DNA from 4 places in the Streptomyces sp. NPDC127038 genome. Region 4 is predicted to be linked to each of the others. Evidence: riboswitches for the same ligand, from Rfam matches in the RefSeq annotation. Region 4 holds a riboswitch; each other region holds the start of a gene.
The links. A riboswitch is a leader RNA that binds a small molecule or an ion and turns the genes downstream of it on or off. The one in region 4 is predicted to bind S-adenosylmethionine.
Positions count from the first base shown of each region.

Region 1 (5,135 bases), on a different contig from region 4:
TCACCTCGGACACCTTCAGCGTGGTCTCCTGGGCGGCCCCGTTGGACAGGGCGCCGACGGTCACGGTGCCGGCCGCGTCGGTCCGTGTCCGGGTGGCCGCGTCGCTGTCCGCGCCGCACGCGGCGAGCGACACGGCGAGGGAGGCGACGGCGGCGGTCGCGGCGACGCCGCGGAGGGTCCTGCTGTTCGGGCCGGGGGTGCGCATGGCTGTCCTTTGCGGTCGTACGTGAGGAAGACGGGAGAGGCGGGAGCGGTCAGAGCACCTTGCTCAGGAACTCCCTGGTGCGCGCTTCGCGCGGATGGTCCAGCACCTGCTCGGGCGGTCCCTGCTCGACGATCCGTCCGCCGTCCATGAAGACCACCCGGTCGGCGATCTCACGGGCGAAGCCGATCTCGTGGGTGACGATGACGAGCGTGGTGCCGCTGTGGGCCAGGTCCTTGATGACGGCGAGGACCTCGCCGACGAGTTCGGGGTCGAGGGCGGAGGTCGGTTCGTCGAAGAGGATGATCCCGGGGCGCAGGGCGAGGGCGCGCGCGATGGCCACGCGCTGCTGCTGGCCGCCCGACAACTGCCGTGGATAGGCGGCGGTCCTGTCGGCCAGGCCCACGCGTGCGAGCAGTTCGCGGGCCAGTTCTCGGGCCCCGGCCCGGGACAGCCTGCCGGTCGCCACCGGGGCGGCGGCCACGTTGTCGAGCACGGTCAGATGGGGGAAGAGGTTGAAGTTCTGGAACACGAACCCGATGCGGCCGCGCTGGGCCAGGATGACCCTTTCGCTCAGCTCCTTGAGCCGGTCGCCGTGCCTGCGTACGCCGATGAGCTCGCCGTTCAGGCTCACATGGCCGCGTTCGGGCTTCTCCAGGTGGTTGATCACGCGCAGGAGGGTGGACTTCCCGGAGCCGGACGGACCCACGACGACCGTGACCTCGCCGGGCCGCACGGTCAACTCGACTCCGTTCAGGACCTGCTGGTCGCCGTACCACTTGTGGACGTCGTGCACCTCGACCGCCGCCGGCCGCGGTCCGCTCGTCACGCCGGTCATGTCGCCGTCTCCCTGCGGACCCGGGCCCGCGCCTCGCGCAGACCGCCTCGTACCTTCTGCAACGGGGTCGGCGGCAGGGTGCGCAGGGCGCCCCGCGCGTAGTACCGCTCGACGTAGAACTGGACGACCGAGACGACGCTCGTGAGGATCAGGTACCAGGCGGTGGCGACGAGGAGCAGGGGCACGATGTCGCCCGGGTAGGTGCTGCCCATGCTCTGCACGGTTCCGAACAGGTCAAGCAGGGACACGTAGAAGACCAGCGAGGTGCCCTTGACCAGACCGATCAGCTGGTTGACGTAGTTGGGGACGATGGAGCGCAGGGCCTGCGGGAGGACGATCCGCGTGAACCGGTAGCGCAGCGGCAGGCCCAGGGCGGCGGCGGCTTCGTGCTGCCCCTGGTCGACGGAGAGAAGGCCGCCCCGTACCACTTCGGAGGCGTACGCCGCCTCGTTCAGACTCAGTCCCACGACGGCGACGGCCATGTCGGTGGCCAGGCGGGACTCGTCGAAGGTGAAGAAGGACGGGCCGAACGGGACGCCTACGCTCAGCGTCCGGTACAGCGCACTGAAGTTGTAGAGGAACAGCAGGACCACGATGAGGGGCACCGAACGGAACAGCCAGGTGTAGACCCAGCTCACCGCGCGCAGCACCGGGCTCGGGGAGAGCCTGCCGAGAGCCAGCAGGACGCCGCCGAGCAGGCCGAGGACGGCGCTGAAGAGGGTGACTTCGAGGGTGATCAGCAGTCCGTCGAGGACGGTCGGGCGCAGGAACCAGTACGAGAACCGGTCCCACTGGTAGAAGGGGTTGGTCACCAGGCCGTGGGCGATCTGGGCGACCAGGACGAGCACCAGGGCCGTGACGATCCAGCGGCCGGGGTGCCGAAGGGGCAGCACCCGCTGGGCCGCCGGAGGCGCGGGGGCGGCGGGGACGTCGGTACGGGGGATCGCCTCGGCGGGCGGCGCCGTACCCAAGGGCACGGCGCTGCCGGGGAGTTGACTCATGGAGAGCTCCAGCGGACGCGGACACCCCGGATCCACGCGGGCGCGGCGCCGCGCCGAGCGGGAGAGGCTCGGTACGAGGCGGTGCGCGGCCTACGCGGAACGGGGGCTGGGCAGGAAGGGACGTACCGCGAGGGCGGCGGTCGTCAGAGACGCGGAGGAACCGTCAGCCCCGGCTGAGGGGGTGACACATGCCCGTACACAGTGCGCTGTTGACGCGCAGCAGGTCCACGGAGCGGTCGGCGCAGAGCACTTCGCGGCCGCGGCGCCGCCATGCGGCCGTCCCGTCAGCTGAGTGCATCGCCGTCACCGTTTCCACTCCGGCCGAAGAGGGCATCCCTTCGTGGGCCGCACGTTAGGCCCGCCCCGAAAAGAATGTCAATGCGGGTGACCACCAGATGAGACCGTGCTCGCGGCCTTCTTGACGGCGCAACAGAGCGCCCCGAGACTGACGGGGACGGTCACGATTGTCAGCGCCCACGGTGCGGTCCTCCGCCCCAGTGGTCATCGGCCCCGGCCCGCTGACAGGCAACCCTTCCACCGCGACGGGGTGCCCCGGGTGACGACCGGGTCCCGCCGGCGCGGTGGGGCAAGCGTGGTCTCGCGTCTCGCGAGCCCTGAGGTCGGGACCGGTGGAATGCCAAGGAACGGCTTGACGAGGCGCCTTCACATCGATCTGTTGCGTGTCTCCAGCGCCTACTGATCCGCGACCGGTCCGTTGATCCGGACCGGTGCGACAGGCGCGGTCAATCCGCATTCCGGCCGCCGGTGCCCACAAAGCGGCGGTGGCTTCCTTCTTCCCCCAAGGGAGAGTCATGCCCGAGACAGCTTCGCGCACGTCCAGTTCCGTCGACTCCCGTCCCTGTGAGCAGATTTCGCTGCCCTCCGCCCTCCGTTTCAAGCCGCCGGCGGCGCCGTCCGTCCTCCCCCACCGTGTCGACAGCCGCATCGGTGTGGGGCTGGCCGGCGGCTTCTACCCGGCCCCGCACCGCTACGAGCTGTATCTGTCACGAGGGTGTCCGCGCTCGCTGCGGATCGCCATCACCCTCGGGCTGCTCGGGCTTCGGGACTCGGTCGCCACCACGCTCCTCACGGACCCCGCGCGCACTCCCGAGGCCTTCGCCTCGCTGCGCCGCGCCTACGAGGCCACCGAGCATCACTTCGACGGGCCGCTGACGGCACCGGCGCTGTGCGACCGCTGGAGCGGACGCATCGTCAGCAACCACACGCCCGACATCCTCCGCGATCTCGCGGGACTGCTCTCCGGCCACACCACGACCTGCCCTTCCACGCTGTGCCCTCCGGAGCTGACCGCCGACATCGAGGCCCTGCGTGATCTGCTGGAGCGTGAGGTCACCCCGTCCGCCCGCCCCTCGGAGCTCGCGGCGGCCCTTGACCTGCTGGACTGCCAACTCGCCGCGCGTCCCTACGTCCTGGGCGAGAGCCTCACGGCGGCGGACGTCGACGCGTGGGTCGCGCTCACCGGGCTGGGCGGCCCGGAGATCCTCGGTACACGTCCCCGGCTCCTGGACTACGTACGCCGTCTCGGCGCCCACCCCGCCTTCCGGCCGGGCACCGACGCGGTGCCCGTGGCGGCGGACGCCTGACGCTCCCGGCCGCGGGGCCGGTCGCCGGCACTCGGTTCCGGGTGGACCTCGGCGGCCGGCCCCGCGGCCGGGCGGGCTCACTCTCGGGGGATCAGCAGGATGCTCAGGCCGCTCAGGGTGGAGGCCCACTTCCGTCCCTGGTCGAGGGTCTCACGGCCCGAACCCAGAATCCGGTCCTGGAGGAGCAGCGCCGCCGCGCGGAGTTCCTCCCACGGTTCCGGCGTGTCGAAGGCGCGCCGGGACCGCTCCACGGATCCGACCAGCGCACGACAGGCCGCCTCCACGTCGGCGACGTTCTGACCGGCCGAGCCGACACCGTCGATCGACCACGTCATCCACAGGCGGCCCATGGCCTCACTCTGTCCCATCGCGGGAACCGCCGCACGCCCGTGGCATCGAGCGCCCTCATTCTCTCGACGTGGCCCCGTCGACTCTCGGTCCGTAGTAGACATGCGGCGTGTCCCGCCCGGTCCGGAGCGGGTGGAGAACGGATACCGATGAACGAAACGAGTCGAACCGCACGGCGGCGCGGACTCGGACCGAAGCCCCGGGGCATCGCCGTGGCGGCGCTGGTCGCGGCCGGGGCACTGGTCTGTCTGGTCGTGGCGTTCCGGCCGGGCGGCCACCAGGCCGACGCGGGGCGCACCAGCGCCACGGCGGCCGCCGGTTCCCGGGGGACCCAGGACCCGGGCCGGGCGGCTCCGGCCGCATCGATGTCCGCCGCGGCCACCCGGTCGCCGGGGCCCACGTCCTCCCCGGCGGTGACGGCCCGCCCGTCCACCACGTCGGCACGCCCGTCGGCCCCGGACACCCCGCGGACCACGGCGAGGACCGCCTCCCTGGCGGGGCGGATCCGCCCGGGCACCGACTACCGGGGGGTGGCGACGACGTACGACGCCGGGAACGGGGACGGCTCCTGTTCGTACGGCCCGAGCAGTGACGTCTTGACCGCGGCGATGAATCACACCGACTACGAGACGTCCGCGGCGTGCGGCGCGTACGTGCTGGTGCGCGCGGCGGACGGCGCCACCGTGACGGTCCGGATCACCAACGAATGCCCGACGGGCTGCGCTCCCGGGCAGCTCGACCTCAGCGCCCAGGCGTTCGCGCGGCTCGCGGCCCCGTCGGCCGGCCGCATCCCGATCACCTGGAAACTGCTGAGCCCCGGCGCCTCCGGTACGGTCGCGCTCCGCTACAAGACGGGGTCCAGCCGCTACTGGTGCGCGGTCCAGGTGATCGGACACCGCAACCCGGTGGCCCGGCTCGAACTGCGCACCGCCGGCGGATGGCGGTCTCTGCCGCGCACCGAATACAACTACTTCCTCGCCGAGGACGGCGGCGGCTGCGGCGGCACGGTCAGGATCACCGACATCTACGGTGAGCGCCTGACCGCCGAAGGCATCGCGCTGCGCCCCGACGTGGTTCAGACGACCCGGCTCCAGTTCGCCCGGCACTGACCCGTACCGGCGGAGGCGCCGGGAGTGCGTCCC
Region 1 is NZ_JBHXDQ010000032.1:54,127-59,261, forward strand. Features, by position in the region: gene ACFWI4_RS22295 (ABC transporter substrate-binding protein) at 1-205, opposite strand, end outside; gene ACFWI4_RS22300 (amino acid ABC transporter ATP-binding protein) at 255-1,040, opposite strand; gene ACFWI4_RS22305 (amino acid ABC transporter permease) at 1,037-2,041, opposite strand; gene ACFWI4_RS22310 (hypothetical protein) at 2,205-2,339, opposite strand; SAM riboswitch class IV at 2,498-2,640, shown strand; gene ACFWI4_RS22315 (cell envelope biogenesis protein OmpA) at 2,854-3,645, shown strand; gene ACFWI4_RS22320 (hypothetical protein) at 3,723-4,013, opposite strand; gene ACFWI4_RS22325 (expansin EXLX1 family cellulose-binding protein) at 4,143-5,102, shown strand.
Region 1: another riboswitch for S-adenosylmethionine. It lies ahead of ACFWI4_RS22315 (cell envelope biogenesis protein OmpA); the one in region 4 lies ahead of ACFWI4_RS15285 (putative leader peptide).

Region 2 (4,875 bases), on a different contig from region 4:
GACCAGCGCGCAGCCCTCGTCGGAGACGACCGGAACCTCCTTGGCGACGAGGTTCATGCCGTCCCTGATCGGATTGACGAGCGCGACGTCGGCCAGCCGGTACGCGGCGAGCGAGCGCGCGAAGTCGTCCTTCACGTGCAGCACCACCGGGGTCCAGCCGGGCGTCCCGTACTGCGAGTTGATCTCGTCGGCCAGACGCTGCACCTCGGCCGTGTACTCCCGGTAGACGGCCAGATCCTGCCGCGAGGGATAGGCGAAGGCCACGTGGACGACCCGCTCGCGCCACTCGGGGTGGTCGTCGAGCAGCTGCCGGTAGGCCAGCAGCCCCCGCACGATGTTCTTCGACAGCTCGGTCCGGTCGACCCGCACGATCGTCCTGCGGTCCGCCCCGATCTCCTCGCGCAGCGCGGCCATCCGTTCCCCGACGTCCGCCCGGTGCGAGCGCTCCCGCAGGAACTCGGCGTCCGCCCCGAGGCCGTGCACCCCGACCCGGGTCTCGCGCACCGGGGGCCGGGCGCCGTCCAGGTGCTCGATCGCGGGGGTGCCGCCCGAGGGCCGGACGGCGACGTAGCGGCCGGGTTCGGTCTGCTCCGCGCAGCGCAGGAACGCCGTGGCCCACCGCCAGGTCAGGAAGGCCACCCGGTCCGCGCCGAGCATGCCCGCCATCAGCTCCGCGCGGATGTCGTCGGGGAGCATCCGGAAGTAGTCCTCGGGGGCCCAGGGGGTGTGGGAGAAGTGCCCGATGCGCAGGTCGGGGCGCAGCTCGCGGAGCATCCCGGGCACCAGGCACAGGTGGTAGTCCTGGACCAGCACGGCCGCGCCCTCGGCCGCCTCCTCGGCGAGCGCCTCGGCGAAGGCGCGGTTGTAGGCCCGGTACGACTCCCACCGGCGCCGGAACTCCGCGTCGAAGACCGGCTCCAGCGGGGTCTGGTACAGCATGTGGTGCACGAACCAGAGCACGGAGTTGGCGATGCCGTTGTACGCGTCGGCGTGCGTGTCCGCGTCGACGGCGAGCATCCGTACGCCGTCCTCGCCGACCCCCCGCCTGACGGCCTCCCGGTCACCGTCGCCGAGGGCCGAGCAGACCCACAGGGCGCCCGCGTCCGGCCCGATCGCCGAGAGCCCCGAGACGAGCCCGCCGCCGCCGCGCCGGGCGTGCAGCGAGCCGTCCTCCCGTACCTCGTAGGTGACCGGGCCGCGGTTGGAGGCGACCAGAATCCTGTGGGCACCATGCGTTGAAGCCATGCCTCGAAACCTAGCCCCGTCTCGAAACGCTCAAACGCGCCCTTCGGCCGTATGCGATCGGCGGCCGAGGGCGCCGGACTACGCGGCTTTGCGCGTCTGGTACTCGGAGATCTCGCTCATCGGCGGCCTTTCCTCGGTGTCCACGGAGTAGGTGCGCGGCCGGAAACCGTCGCGACCGCGTTCGAACTGGGTGAGGGAGGGGCGGATCAGATGGCCGCGGGCGAGCCGGAGCTGCGCGGTCCGGTAGATCGCGGCGGCCATCCGGCCGAGCGCCTGGCCGTCCTGGTGGCGGTGCTTGCGCACCCCGACGTCGACCTGGGCGAGGGCGTCGAGGCCCACCAGGTGCAGGGCGTCGACGAGCATGCCCAGCTCGACGCCGTAGCCGACGGGGAAGGGGAGCTGTTCGAGCAGCGAGCGGCGGGCCGCGTACTCGCCGCCGAGCGGCTGGACGAAGCCCGCGAGCTGCGGCCAGTGCATGTTGAGCAGGGGGCGGGCCATCAGCTCGGTGACCCGGCCGCCCTGTCCGCCGCCGCCGGCCATCGGACGGTCGTACATGGCCTTGACGAGGTCGACGCCGGGATCGGTGAGCAGCGGGCCCACGATCCCGGAGACGAAGTCGGACGAGAACTCCCTGAGGTCCGCGTCGACGAAACAGACGATGTCCCCGCTCGTGACGAGGAGCGACCGCCAGAGCACCTCGCCCTTGCCGGGCACGGCGGGCAGCCGCGGGAGGATGTCGTCGCGGTGCACGACCCGTGCGCCCGCGGCGGCGGCGACCGCGGAGGTGCGGTCGGTCGAGCCGGAGTCGACGACGACGATCTCGTCGACGAGGGGGACCTGCTGCATCAGGTCGTGGCGGATGATCGAGACGATCTCGCCGACCGTCTCCTCCTCGTTGAGCGCGGGCAGCACGACGCTGACCGTCGAGCCGGTGACGCGTTTGGCTGCCATGAGCTTGTGGAGCGGGCGGTCGGTCACGGACCAGGAGCGTGTGCTCAGCCAGCTCTCGACTTCTCTCAGCACCGTCTGCGGCTCCTCACTGTCTGATCACACGCTCTCATCGGCGTGCCCGCTGCGGCCAGCGGCAGATCGATGGGCTCGTCTCGGGGTTCGGACGACTATCTCAACTGTCCTGGCCTTCGGTTACAGTCTTGAACAACGCGCATGACCATCGCATGTCCTGGATCGTCGGCGCGTATCGTGTTCAACAGTTCAACAATCAAATACCGCTCATCCAGAGGGGCAGAGGGATACGGCCCGATGAAGCCCCGGCAACCCTCCAGCCGGTCTCGTACCGATCGATGTCGATCGCGTCGCGAGGCTCCCGGCTCGGGAAGGTGCCAAATCCGTCTCACGGCGAAGTGCGCCGTGAGGAAGATGAGGAGAAAGGGCCTCGCCTCCATGGCTGCGCAGACAGTTGCAAGCACCACGAACTCCGCCGATCCGGTGGACCTCGGCCCGGCCGCGGCGCTTTCCTGCCGCGAGTGCGGACACCGCGTCCCGCTCGGTCCGGTCTTCGCCTGCGAGGAGTGTTTCGGCCCGCTCGAGATCGCCTACGACTTCTCGGCGTACGACACCGAGGAACTCCGCAAGCGGATCGAAGCGGGACCCGCGAACATCTGGCGCTACGCGCCGCTGCTGCCCGTCCCCGCGGACGTGGCGGACAAGCCGAACATCAACCCCGGCTGGACCAAGCTCGTCCGGGCCGACAACCTGGCCCGTGAGCTCGGTGTCGACGCCGGGAAGCTCTTCGTCAAGGACGACTCCGGCAACCCGACGCACTCCTTCAAGGACCGCGTCGTCGCCCAGGCCCTCGAAGCGGCCCGCGCCTTCGGCTTCACCACCCTCTCCTGCTCCTCCACCGGCAACCTCGCCGGAGCCGTGGGCGCCGCGGCGGCCCGCGCCGGCTTCCGCTCCTGCGTGTTCATCCCGCACGACCTGGAGCAGGGCAAGGTCGTCATGGCCGCGGTCTACGGCGGCGAGCTCGTCGGCATCGAGGGCAACTACGACGACGTGAACCGGTTCTGCTCCGAGCTGATCGGCGACCCGGCCGGCGAGGGCTGGGGCTTCGTCAACGTCAACCTGCGGCCGTACTACGCCGAGGGCTCCAAGACCCTGGCGTACGAGATCTGCGAGCAGCTCGGCTGGAGGCTCCCCGACCAGCTCGTCGTGCCGATCGCCTCCGGCTCCCAGCTCACGAAGATCGACAAGGGACTCCAGGAGCTGATCAAGCTCGGACTGGTCGAGGACAGGCCGTACAAGATCTTCGGCGCCCAGGCCGAGGGCTGCTCCCCGGTCTCCGTCGCCTACAAGGCCGGCCACGACGTCGTCCGGCCGCAGAAGCCGGACACCATCGCCAAGTCGCTCGCGATCGGCAACCCGGCGGACGGGCCGTACGTGCTGGACATCGCGCGGCGCACCGGCGGTGCGGTGGAGGACGTGAACGACGGCCAGATCGTCGACGCGATCAAGCTGCTCGCGCGCACCGAGGGAATCTTCGCGGAGACCGCCGGCGGGGTGACCGTCGGTGTCACCCGCAAGCTGATCGAGAACGGTCTGCTCGACCCGACGCTGACCACCGTCGTCCTCAACACCGGCGACGGCCTGAAGACCCTGGACGCGGTGGCCTCGGACACCGGGCTGACCGCGACCATCCGTCCGAACCTCGACTCCTTCCGAGAGGCTGGCCTCGCATCATGAGCGTCAACGTCCGCATCCCCACCATCCTGCGCACCTACACGGGCGGCGCCGCCGAGGTGACGGCCGAGGGCGCGACCCTCGCCGAGGTCATCGGCGACCTGGAGAAGAAGCACACGGGCATCGCCGCGCGCGTCCTGGACGACCAGGGCAAGCTGCGCCGCTTCGTCAACGTGTACGTCAACGACGACGACGTGCGCTTCGAGCAGGGCCTCGAAACGGCGACCCCGGCGGGGTCCGGCGTCTCGATCATTCCGGCCGTCGCCGGAGGCTGATCGTTACCCTCGGTAATGCCGAACACATCGCGTTCACAGAATTGCCCCCTCCGTGAGACAAGCGGAGGGGGCAATTCTGTAGGGTTGAGCGCGCTAGAGTTGGGGAAGCCGGTTCGCTTTCGATGTTGGTTTCATGCCGGACGCATATGAGTTGCTGTTCGAGCGCCGACAAGAAGTAGCCAAAGTGACCCGCCTTTTTGGGCAATTTATGGCATTTGTGGGGCCCGACTTGCCCCGGATCCTCGCCTAATCTCCGCAAATCATTGATCGGCCATGCCCAGAATTCTCGTCCGACTGACCTGTTGCAGAGGGCAGTTGGACAGATACATTCAGCCGCGGTCGACGCGTTCCGGCGCACACCCCCAACCGTTTGGGGGGTGAGGTCTGACCCGGATCCGCGAAGTGTGGATCTGTGCAAGGGCCAGTAATAGGGGAGTTAGGCATGGCTCAGGGCACCGTCAAGTGGTTCAACGCGGAGAAGGGGTACGGCTTCATCGCGGTCGACGGTGGTGCGGACGTCTTCGTGCACTACAGCGCGATTCAGATGGACGGCTACCGCACCCTTGAAGAGGGTCAGCGAGTGGAGTTCGAGATCTCGCAGGGCCAGAAGGGTCCGCAGGCGGACATGGTCAAACTCGCCGTCTGATCCGGGCGCGAA
Region 2 is NZ_JBHXDQ010000134.1:94-4,968, reverse strand. Features, by position in the region: gene ACFWI4_RS41045 (trehalose-6-phosphate synthase) at 1-1,245, opposite strand, end outside; gene ACFWI4_RS41040 (glucosyl-3-phosphoglycerate synthase) at 1,324-2,268, opposite strand; SAM riboswitch class I at 2,473-2,629, shown strand; gene thrC (threonine synthase) at 2,647-3,945, shown strand; gene ACFWI4_RS41030 (MoaD/ThiS family protein) at 3,942-4,217, shown strand; gene ACFWI4_RS41025 (cold-shock protein) at 4,660-4,863, shown strand.
Region 2: another riboswitch for S-adenosylmethionine. It lies ahead of thrC (threonine synthase); the one in region 4 lies ahead of ACFWI4_RS15285 (putative leader peptide).

Region 3 (5,135 bases), on a different contig from region 4:
TGGTCTTCGGTGTCATCGCGGCCATCGCGGCGATCGCCTCGATCAACCCGATCTGGGCCATGGGTCCGTACCGTCCGGACATGGTGTCCACGGGCGCCCAGCCCGACTGGTACATGGGCTTCTCCGAGGGCCTGATCCGTGTCATGCCGGGCTGGGAGATCAACCTCTGGGGCCACACGCTCGTCCTGGGCGTGTTCATCCCGCTGGTGATCTTCCCGCTGGTCCTGGTCGCCATCGCGGTCTACCCGTTCATCGAGTCCTGGGTCACCGGCGACAAGCGCGAGCACCACATCCTGGACCGCCCGCGCAACGTCCCGACCCGGACCGCGTTCGGTGCCGCCTGGATCAGCTGGTACTTCGTCCTGCTCGTCGGCGGCGGCAACGACATCTGGGCCACGCACTTCCACCTGGCGATCAACTCGATCACCTGGTTCGTGCGCATCGCCTTCTTCGTCGTGCCGGTGCTCACCTTCCTCGCCACCAAGCGGATCTGCCTCGGCCTCCAGCGCCGGGACCGGGACAAGGTGCTGCACGGCCGCGAGTCGGGCATCATCAAGCGCCTGCCGCACGGTGAGTTCATCGAGGTCCACGAGCCGCTCAGCCAGGACGCGCTGCACACGCTCACCGCGCACGAGCAGTACAAGCCGGTCGAGATCGGCCCGACGGTCGACGAGAACGGTGTCGAGCGCAAGGTCTCGGGCGCGCAGAAGCTGCGCGCCAAGATGAGCGAGGGCTTCTACGGGGAGGAAGGCCAGATCCCCAAGCCCACCGTCGAGGAGTACAAGGAGATCACGAGCGGCCACGGCCACCACTGATCCCCGGCAGTCCGCCACGGCAGGAGCCCCGTCCATGCAACGGACGGGGCTCTTTGCCGTCCCCCGGGCTGGATAGGGTGGACTCACCCGGTGCCGCGGGGTGATTCCACCCCGTGTCACCACGACACCGTGTCACCCGCGACCGCGTGACCCACGAACCCAGGAGCGACCATGAGCGCTGTGAACCCCGCTGGAGGCGACACCGCGGCGGGCCGTTCCTGGCCCGCTGTACTGAACGGACTGCTCGAAGGCCGCGACCAGAGCGCGGACGACACGGCCTGGGCGATGGACCGCATCATGCGCGGCGAGGCGACCGACGCGCAGATCGCCGGTTTCGTGGTGGCGCTGCGGGCCAAGGGCGAGACCGTCCAGGAGATCGCCGGACTCGTCCGGGCGATGTACGAGCACGCCAATGTGATCGAGGTGCCCGGACGCACCGTCGACATCGTGGGAACGGGCGGCGACGGCGCGAAGACCGTCAACATCTCCACGATGTCCTCGATCGTGGTGGCCGGCACCGGCGCCAAGGTCGTCAAGCACGGCAACCGGGCCGCGTCCTCCGCGTCCGGGGCGTCGGACGTCCTGGAGAAGCTCGGCGTCAACCTCCAACTGCCGGTGAGCCGGGTCGCCCAGGTGGCGGAGGAGGCCGGGATCACCTTCTGCTTCGCGGTCAAGTTCCACCCGGCGCTGCGTCATGTGGCGGCGGCCCGCGGCCAGTTGGGCATCCGGACCACCTTCAACGTGCTCGGCCCGCTGACCAACCCGGCCCGGGTGAAGGCCCAGGCGGTCGGTGTCGCCGATCCCCGGATGGCGCCGATCGTGGCGGGCGTGTTCGCCGAGCGCGGCAACTCCTCGCTGGTCTTCCGCGGCGACGACGGTCTCGACGAGCTGACCACCACCGGGGGCTCCCACGTCTGGGTGGTCCGCGACGGCAAGGTCACCGAGGAGCGCTTCGACCCGCGGGACGTCGGGCTCCCCGTCGTCCCCGTGGAGGCGCTGCGCGGCGCCGACGCCTCGTACAACGCGGAGGTCGCCCGGCGCCTGCTGGACGGCGAGCAGGGGCCCGTACGCGACGCCGTCCTGCTGAACTCGGCGGCGGCCCTGGTGGCCCTCACACCGGGCGCGGGGCCGCTCGCCGGGCAGCTCCGCGACCAGATGGACCGGGCGGCCGAGGCGATCGACTCGGGCGCCGCCAGGCGCACCCTGGAGCGCTGGGTGGCCGCCAGCAACGCCTGATCCACCCGCCCGTCCCGCACGGGCGCCCGCGCGGGACGCAGTCCAGGATCCGGACTGCGTCTTGCGCGCGGAAGATCCTCTGGCAAGATGCTGTACCAGGTCATGAGTGACAGCCATCAGGCCCCGGCCGGCTGTCCGGCAACCCTCCGTCCGTGGCGGGGTGCCCCGGGTGAAGACCAGGTCGTAGGCAGCGAGGTCTACGGCAAGCGCGGACCCCTCCCGCTCTCCGGGCGGACCACCAGGGGTCCTGGTCGTTCGAGGGAGCCTTCTGTGAGCAAGCGAATGCGATAGGGCGTAGAGCCCCGCCCCCGCACACCCTTTTCACCTTTTCCCGCGCCCCGCCCGCCTCCCGGCGGCCGGTTCCCGCGGTGATCCCGCCTGCCTCTCACAGGAGCTCGCCATGTCTGTCTCCACCGTTGCCGCCGACCAGAGTGTTTGTGCCCCCCTGCCCGTTCTGGGCAGGGATGTCACCGTCCCCCTCGTCACCGGCGGCGAGGTGACCTACGCGGCCCTCGACTACGCGGCCAGCGCCCCCGCCCTCCAGCGGGTGTGGGACGACGTCGCCGCGTACGCGCCGTACTACGGCAGCGTCCACCGGGGCGCCGGCTACCTCTCGCAGCTGTCCACCGACCTCTTCGAGAACGCCCGCAGGACCGTGGAGGAGTTCCTCGGCTGCCGGGCCGGCGACCAGGTGGTCTTCACCCGGTCCACCACCGACTCGCTCAACCTGCTCGCCTCGGCCCTCCCGGCCGACTGCCAGGTCTTCGTCTTCGAGACCGAGCACCACGCCTCGCTGCTGCCCTGGCGCGAGGCCCGCGTGACCTACCTGAACGCCCCGCGCACCCCGGGCGAGGCCGTCGACACCCTGGAGCGCGCCCTCGCCGCCCGCGACCCCTACGGACCGGCCCTGGTCTGCGTCACCGGCGCCTCGAACGTCACCGGGGAGCTGTGGCCCGTACGGGAACTGGCCGCCGCCGCGCACGCCCACGGCGCCCGTATCGTCCTCGACGCCGCCCAGCTCGCCCCGCACCACCCCGTGTCGGTCGCCGACCTCGACGTCGACTGGGTCGCCTTCTCCGGGCACAAGCTGTACGCGCCCTTCGGCTCCGGCGTCCTCGCCGGCCGCTCCGACTGGCTGCGCGAGGCCGAGCCCTACCTCGCGGGCGGCGGCGCCAGCCGCAGGGTCAGCCGGCGCGCGGACGGCGGCGTGGACGTGGAGTGGCACGACAGCGCCGCCCGCCACGAGGCCGGCTCGCCCAACGTCATCGGCGCCTACTCGATCGCCTCGGCGTGCAAGGCGCTCACCGAGGAGGGCTTCGAGCGGATCGTCGCCCGCGAGCAGCACCTGATCCGCACCGTCCGCGCGGGCCTCGCCGAGGTTCCCGAGGTCCGGGTCCTCTCCCTGTTCGGCGACGACGCCCCGAGGGTCGGCGTCATCTCCTTCGTCGTCGAGGGCTGGAACAGCTCGCACTTCGCGGCCGCGCTCTCCGCCGAGTACGGCATCGGCGTCCGCGACGGCCTCTTCTGCGCCCACCCGCTCGTCCGCACCCTGCTCGGCAGCGCCCCGGAGACCCAGGGGGAGTGCGGAGCCCCGGAAGCGGCCCCCGGCGAGAAGTCCCTCAACGCCATCCGCGTCAGCTTCGGGGCGGGCACCCCCGACGAGCACGTCGAGCGGTTCGTCCGCGCGGTGCGCGAGCTCGTCAGGGACGGAGCCCGCTGGCAGTACCGCACCGAGGGCGGCCGCTGCGTCCCCGCGGTCTGACACCCGCGCCCACCCCGCCCGGAGGCGGCGCCGCGTCGGTCAGGAGTCGAGACCGATCGCGAACGCCGCCTCCAGGTCGTGCTGGGAGTACGTACGGAACGCCACGTGCGTGTCCGTCGCCTCGACGCCCGGGATCTTGCTGATCCGGCCGGGGATGACGTCCGCCAGGTCGTCGTGGGCCTGGACCCGGACCATGGCGATCAGGTCGTAGGTGCCGGTGACGGAGAAGACCTCGCTGACGCTCTCCAGGGACGCGATCGACTCGGCGATCTCGGGGATCCGGTCCACGCTGGTCTTGATGAGGACGATCGCGGTGATCACGGCTGGTTCTCTCCCTAGGGGGCCGCTGCTGGGGATCTCACCCTACTCGCGGTCCACCGGGCCCGGCCGCTCCAGCGGGGGCCCCGGGACCGGCCCCGGAGCGGGCACGGCCGCCCGGCGGCGGCGGAACCGCGCCCAGGCGTAGACGAAGCCCAGGGTGAAGCCCACCAGATGGGCCAGATAGGCCACCCCGGGGCCCGAGGAGCTGCGCCCCGCCGCCAGCCACTGGAGCGTGAACCAGAACGGCAGCACCACCCAGGCGGGGAACCGCAGCGGCAGGAAGAACAGGAACGGGAAGAGACTGGTCACCCGCGCCCTGGGGAACAGGTACAGGAACGCGCCGAGCACCGCGGAGATCGCCCCGGAGGCCCCGACCAGGGACTGCTGCGAGCTCGCGTTGGCGGCCGCGTAGCCGAGCAGGGCCAGATATCCGCAGCCCAGGTAGAAGAGGGCGAACTCCAGGTGTCCCATGCGCTCCTCGGTCATCAGCCCGAAGACGTAGAAGAACAGCATGTTGCCCAGGAGATGGAGCCAGCTGCCGTGGATGAACAGCGCGGTCGCGGGGGTGAACGCCTCGCCCGGAGCCCCGCCGAACAGGCCGGCCGGCACGACGCCCCAGCGGCGGAAGTACGCCCGCTGCGCGACCAGCAGTTCGTCCCCGGTGCCGTACGCGGGATCCAGGCCCGAGGCGGGTCCGATCACGAAGATCAGACAGCACAGGACGATCAGCCCGTACGTCACCGGCGCCGACCGTCCCCGCAGTGCCCTGCCGGCCGCCGCACTCCAATTGCCGATCATGGTACAGAGCATGACGTAAGCGGACCGATGCGCACGGAGTGCCTCGCCGCCGTGGACACCCGAGCGTCGAGTACCCGCCAGGCCGTAGGGTTACGAGCCAAAGGACCGGGAAATCCGGCGCCGGACGGACACGAGAAGGAAGCGGCTGCCCTATGACAGTTCCCCTGCCCGACGCCAAGACCCGCTGGCGCTGTGCCCTCTGC
Region 3 is NZ_JBHXDQ010000024.1:16,045-21,179, forward strand. Features, by position in the region: gene ACFWI4_RS18615 (cytochrome bc complex cytochrome b subunit) at 1-815, shown strand, start outside; gene trpD (anthranilate phosphoribosyltransferase) at 987-2,051, shown strand; SAM riboswitch class IV at 2,150-2,266, shown strand; gene ACFWI4_RS18625 (aminotransferase class V-fold PLP-dependent enzyme) at 2,452-3,813, shown strand; gene ACFWI4_RS18630 (Lrp/AsnC family transcriptional regulator) at 3,853-4,134, opposite strand; gene ACFWI4_RS18635 (rhomboid family intramembrane serine protease) at 4,177-4,932, opposite strand; gene ACFWI4_RS18640 (hypothetical protein) at 5,085-5,135, shown strand, end outside.
Region 3: another riboswitch for S-adenosylmethionine. It lies ahead of ACFWI4_RS18625 (aminotransferase class V-fold PLP-dependent enzyme); the one in region 4 lies ahead of ACFWI4_RS15285 (putative leader peptide).

Region 4 (5,135 bases):
AGGGTCACCCCGTGATCTTCCAGGCCGGGGACTCCGGTGAGGGACGCGACTTCGCCGCCCGCAACGCCGACGTCATCTTCTCCGCGCACGGCACCGAATTCGACGACGCGCTGGCCTTCGCCGAAGACATCCGGCGTCGGCTGCGCGCGGTCGGGCGGCCCGACGACGACCTCCGCATCCTGCCCGGCACCGAGATCATCATCGGCGCCACCGAGGAGGAGGCCCAGGAGAAGAAGCGCTGGATCCGGCTCCAACAGGTCACCCCGGCCACGGCCCTGGGCATCGCCGGACTGCTGTGGGGCATCGATCTGTCCGACCGCGACGCCGACGGGCCCTTGCCCAAGGAGGACCCGGTCGTCACGGAGAACGACGGCTCCTTCGGTGCGCGGCGCATCGCCGACCCGCGCGCCATCGTGGCCGAATGGCGGGCAAAAGCGGAGGCGCACGGCTGGTCGCTGCGCGAGACCGTCATCGCGCTGGGCCCCCAGCGCGGGCACGTCGGCACTCCGGCCAGCCTCGCCGACAAGTTCGCCCATTACGTACGGCACGGCGCGATCGACGGCTTCAACGTCACTCCGTACCTCATCCCCGACGGCCTCGACGACATCGTCGACCTGCTCGTCCCGGAACTACAGGAACGCGGCATCTACCGCACCGAATACACCGGCAACACCCTGCGTGAGAACCTCGGCCTGCGCGCACCGCTCACCCACCGGTCCGCACCGGACCGACGGCAGGCGGGCTGAGCCCCGGGCCAGCCCTTCCACTCATGGCTGAGTACACATGACTGACAAGAAGCTGTCACACGCGGACCGGAATGCGGGTCCGGCCGACGCCCGTTCTGAACTGACATGACTGTTGGAGTAGCGCTCAACGCGTCCGACGCGCCGAACCAGGTCGACGCCACCGTCCAACTGGCCCAAGAAGCTGCAGAGTTCGGTCTCACCTCGGCCTGGTTCGGGCAGACCTTCGGCGCGGACTCACCCCAGCTCGCGGCGCTCGTCGGGCGCGAAGTGCCCGGACTGCAGGTCGGCACCTCCGCGATCCCCGTCTTCGGCCGCCACCCGCTGCTCGTCTCCAGCCAGGCCCAGACCGCCCAGGCCGCCACCCACGGCCGCTATCACCTCGGTCTGGCCCTGGGCACGAAACTGCTGACGGAGTCCGGCTTCGGCCTTCCTTTCGAACGCCCCATCGCCCGGCTGCGCTGGCCGGCTGAATACACCCGTCGGCCCGACAACCCCTTGCATCCCCTGCCCGAAGGCACCCCCGGCACAAAGGAGATTCCCATGACCACCGAGGCCACCACCACGGACCTCCACGCCTTCACCGAGACCTGGCTGGAGTGGCACCGCAGCCAGGAGGCCCGGCTCGCCGACCCACACGGGTTCCTGGCGATCACCGGCCTGCACTGGCTCGACGACCGGCCCCAGCGCTTCCCGGACGCGCCCGGCTCGTGGCACACCGGCCCCGAAGGCGTCGTCGTGGACCTCGACGAGGGCGAGGAGCTGGTCGTCGACGGGACGCCGGTGCGCGGCGAGCACCGCTTCGACGTGCTTCCCGAGCGCGGCGGCGTCGACGCCGTCTGGGGAGACGCCGTCATCGAGGTCGCCAAGCGCGGCGGCCAGGACATCGTGCGCCCCAGGCACCCGGACGCGCCGCTGCGCACGGCTTTCACCGGCACGCCCGCCTACGCCCCCGATCCGCGCTGGGCCGTAACTGGCCGCTACATCCCCTTCGACACACCGCGGCCGGCCACCGTGGGCGCCGCGGTCGAGGGCCTTGAGCATGTCTACGACGCTCCGGGCAGGGTCGAGTTCGAGCTCGACGGGCGCCCGCTGTCGCTGACCGCATTTCCCGGCCATGGTGCGGGACGGCTGTTGGTGCTGTTCACCGACGCGACCTCCGGGGTCACCACCTACGCCGCCAACCGGTCCCTGGCGCTCGATCCGCCCGCCGCCGACGGCACGGTCGTCCTGGACTTCAACCGCGCCGCGAACCTGCCGTGCGCCTACACGGACCTGGCCACCTGCCCGCTGCCCCCGGCCGAGAACCGGCTGCCCGTGGCGATCGAGGCCGGCCAGAAGATCCCCCGCGAGCGCGGCGGCTCCTGAGCCGGCACTCTCGCCCCGGACTCCCCTGACGAGGCGTCCTTTTGCGCCATTGACGTACGCCAAGACCGCTCCGTACGATCACGAACGGCATTGAGTGTCAGCGTCAAGCCCTGGCTCGCTGACCGGCAACCCTCCCGCGCGGCGGGGTGCTCCAGGTGAAAGCCCGGCGGGATCACCGACGATCTCCGCAAGCGCGTGGCCCCGGGAGCGGGGCCGGATCATGTGGAGGACCGATATGCGGCACGGTGGTGACCTCAGCGCCCGTTTCGCCGGCGCCACCGTGTTCTCCCGGCTCTCGCGTCGGCGCCACATCGACCTCAAGCGCTCGACCAGCTGTCTCTGTCAGGCCTGACGGGTCTTCCCGCCGCAGGCCGCAGTACGACACCTGTCGTCGCCGCACCCGCCTGCGCCTGATCTCCGCCTGTCTTTGATCCCCCCGTTTCGCCCTGATCCCCCTCTGCACAGCGCTCCCCCGGCACCGGCGTCGCGCCGGCCGGGGCCGCACGCCCACGCACAGCCATGCCTCGTACGGCGTCCGTGCCTGGTGACACGAGTAGGAGAAGCCCTCCGTGACTGCACTTTCCCATGTCAGAACCTCCCGGTGGGCGGCACTGACCGCCCTTGTGACCACCAGTGTTCTGCTGACCGCCTGCGGCTCCGGCGGCGGCGATTCCGGCAGCGGCACCGGACAGCCCAAGTCCGGCGGCACCCTGACCTTCGCGGTAGGTTCGGACGCCGGCTGCGTGGATCCGCAGCAGGTCGCCAGCAACGAGACCATCTACTCGGTGCGCCAGATCGTGGACTCCCTGACGGACCAGGACCCCAAGACCGGCAAGATCGTGCCGTGGCTGGCGAAGAGCTGGGACATCAGCTCCGACACCACGACGTTCACGTTCCATCTGAGGTCGGGCGTCACCTTCAGCGACGGCTCGAAGCTGACCGCGCAGGTGGTCAAGGACAACTTCGACGCGGTGCCGAAGCTCGGCGCCCTGGGGACGCTCGCCGAGGGCTATCTGAGCGGCGTCAAGAGCACCACGGTGGTCGACCCGCTCACTGTGAAGGTGACCTTCAGCCAGCCCAACGCCCAGTTCCTGCAGGCCACTTCGACGCACTCGCTGGGGATCGAGTCCTCGGCCAGCGTGAAGAAGACCCCGCAGCAGAAGTGCAGCGACGGGGTGATCGGCTCCGGGCCGTTCGTGCTGAAGCAGTATGTGCAGAACCAGTCCCTCACCCTTGCCAAGCGCACCGGATACGCCTGGGGTTCCTCGCTGTGGTCCAAGAAGGGCGATGCGTATCTGGACAAGCTGGTGTTCAAGGTCGTGCCGGAGGCGGGTGTACGGGCCGGCAGCCTGCAGTCCGGTCAGGTCGACGCCGTCTCCAGCGTCGGCAAGGCCAACGAGGCGGCCCTTAAGGGCGGCCAGGTCACCCTCCAGCGGCGGGCCAACCCCGGCGTCGTGTTCGGTCTGGGCCTCAACAACTCTCGGCCGCTGCTCAAGGACGCCAAGGTGCGCCAGGCGATCCTGTTCGCCATCGACCGGCAGCAGATCGCCAACACGGTGTTCCCGACCGGTACCCAGCCGGCCACCAGCGTCCTCGCGCACACCACGCCCGACTACACCGACCTCGCCTCCGGCCTGACCTTCGACGCCGCCGCGGCCAAGTCCCTGCTGGACGAGGCCGGCTGGAAGACCGGCAGCGACGGCATCCGCGCCAAGGACGGCAAGAAGCTCAGCCTGACCATCAAGTGGTTCCCCAACGCGGCCACCAACCAGCCCGCGCTGGAGCTGATCCAGCAGCAGCTCAAGGCCGTCGGCGTCGAAGTGGTTCTCAAGCAGCTCCAGGTCACGCAGTTCGCCCCGACGCTCCAGTCGGGTGACTACGACGCGGTGTGGGGCAACGTGACCCGTGCCGACCCCGACATCCTGCGCAGCTCCTTCTCCACCAAGCTGGCCAACTTCTACCGCCTGCCCGCCAGTTCCCTCGACTCCGCACTGTCCGAGCAGGCCGCGACCGTCGATGGGGCCAAGCGCAGGAAACTGGTCACCCAGGCACAGCAGTTGATCGTGCAGAACGCCCGCTACGTGCCGGTGGTGGAGCTCCAGACCCAGCTGGGCGTGGCGAAGAAGGTGCACGACCTGAACTTCGACGCCTCCAGCCGGATCCAACTGCACGACACCTGGATCGGCTAGCGCATGCGCCGCTATGTGATCAAGCGGCTGGCCCAGGCGGTCGGTGTGCTGTGGGCGGCCTACACAGTCTCGTTCCTGGTGCTGGACTATCTGCCGGGCGACCCGGTCACGGCGATGGCCAGCGCTGGTATGGACTCGGGGCAGGTCGACCCGAAGCAGCTCGCCGCCCTGCGGCACGAGTACGGCTTCGACAAGCCGGTGCTGGTGCAGTACGTCGAGTACCTCGGCCGGGCGGTGCGCGGGGACTTCGGCGACTCGGTGTCCACCGGCCGCCCGGTCACCTCGACGCTGGCCGACGCGCTGCCGCAGACCCTGCAGCTGACCGGCGCGGCCCTGTTGCTCGCGGTGGTCCTCGGCGGTGGTCTGGCGGTGCTGGCGACCTACACCACACAGCGCTGGCTGCGGCAGCTGCTGCTGTCGCTGCCGCCGCTGGGGGTGTCCGTCCCGACGTTCTGGGTGGGGCTGCTGCTCGTCGAGGTGTTCTCGTTCCGGCTGCGCTGGTTCCCGGCGTTCGGCAACGACGGACTCGAGGGGCTGGTATTGCCAGCGCTGACGCTGGCGGTGCCGACGGGCGCGCAGATCGCGCAGGTCCTCGCCAAGAGCCTGCTCACCGCGCTCGACCAGGCGTATGTGGAGACCGCGCGGGCCAAGGGCGCCGGGCGGTGGCGGGTTCATCTGCGGCATGCGCTGCGCAACGCGTCCCTGCCGGCCCTGACGGTCGTCGGCCTGCTGGTGGGGCAGCTGATCGCCGGTTCGGTCGTCGTCGAGACGGTGTTCTCCCGCGACGGCCTCGGCCGGGTGACCGCAGCGGCGGTCACAGCCCAGGACATCCCGC
Region 4 is NZ_JBHXDQ010000017.1:71,143-76,277, forward strand. Features, by position in the region: gene ACFWI4_RS15270 (NtaA/DmoA family FMN-dependent monooxygenase) at 1-746, shown strand, start outside; partial or broken gene ACFWI4_RS15275 (LLM class flavin-dependent oxidoreductase) at 852-1,205, shown strand; gene ACFWI4_RS15280 (DUF1684 domain-containing protein) at 1,287-2,111, shown strand; SAM riboswitch class IV at 2,198-2,311, shown strand; gene ACFWI4_RS15285 (putative leader peptide) at 2,347-2,463, shown strand; gene ACFWI4_RS15290 (ABC transporter substrate-binding protein) at 2,681-4,300, shown strand; gene ACFWI4_RS15295 (ABC transporter permease) at 4,304-5,135, shown strand, end outside.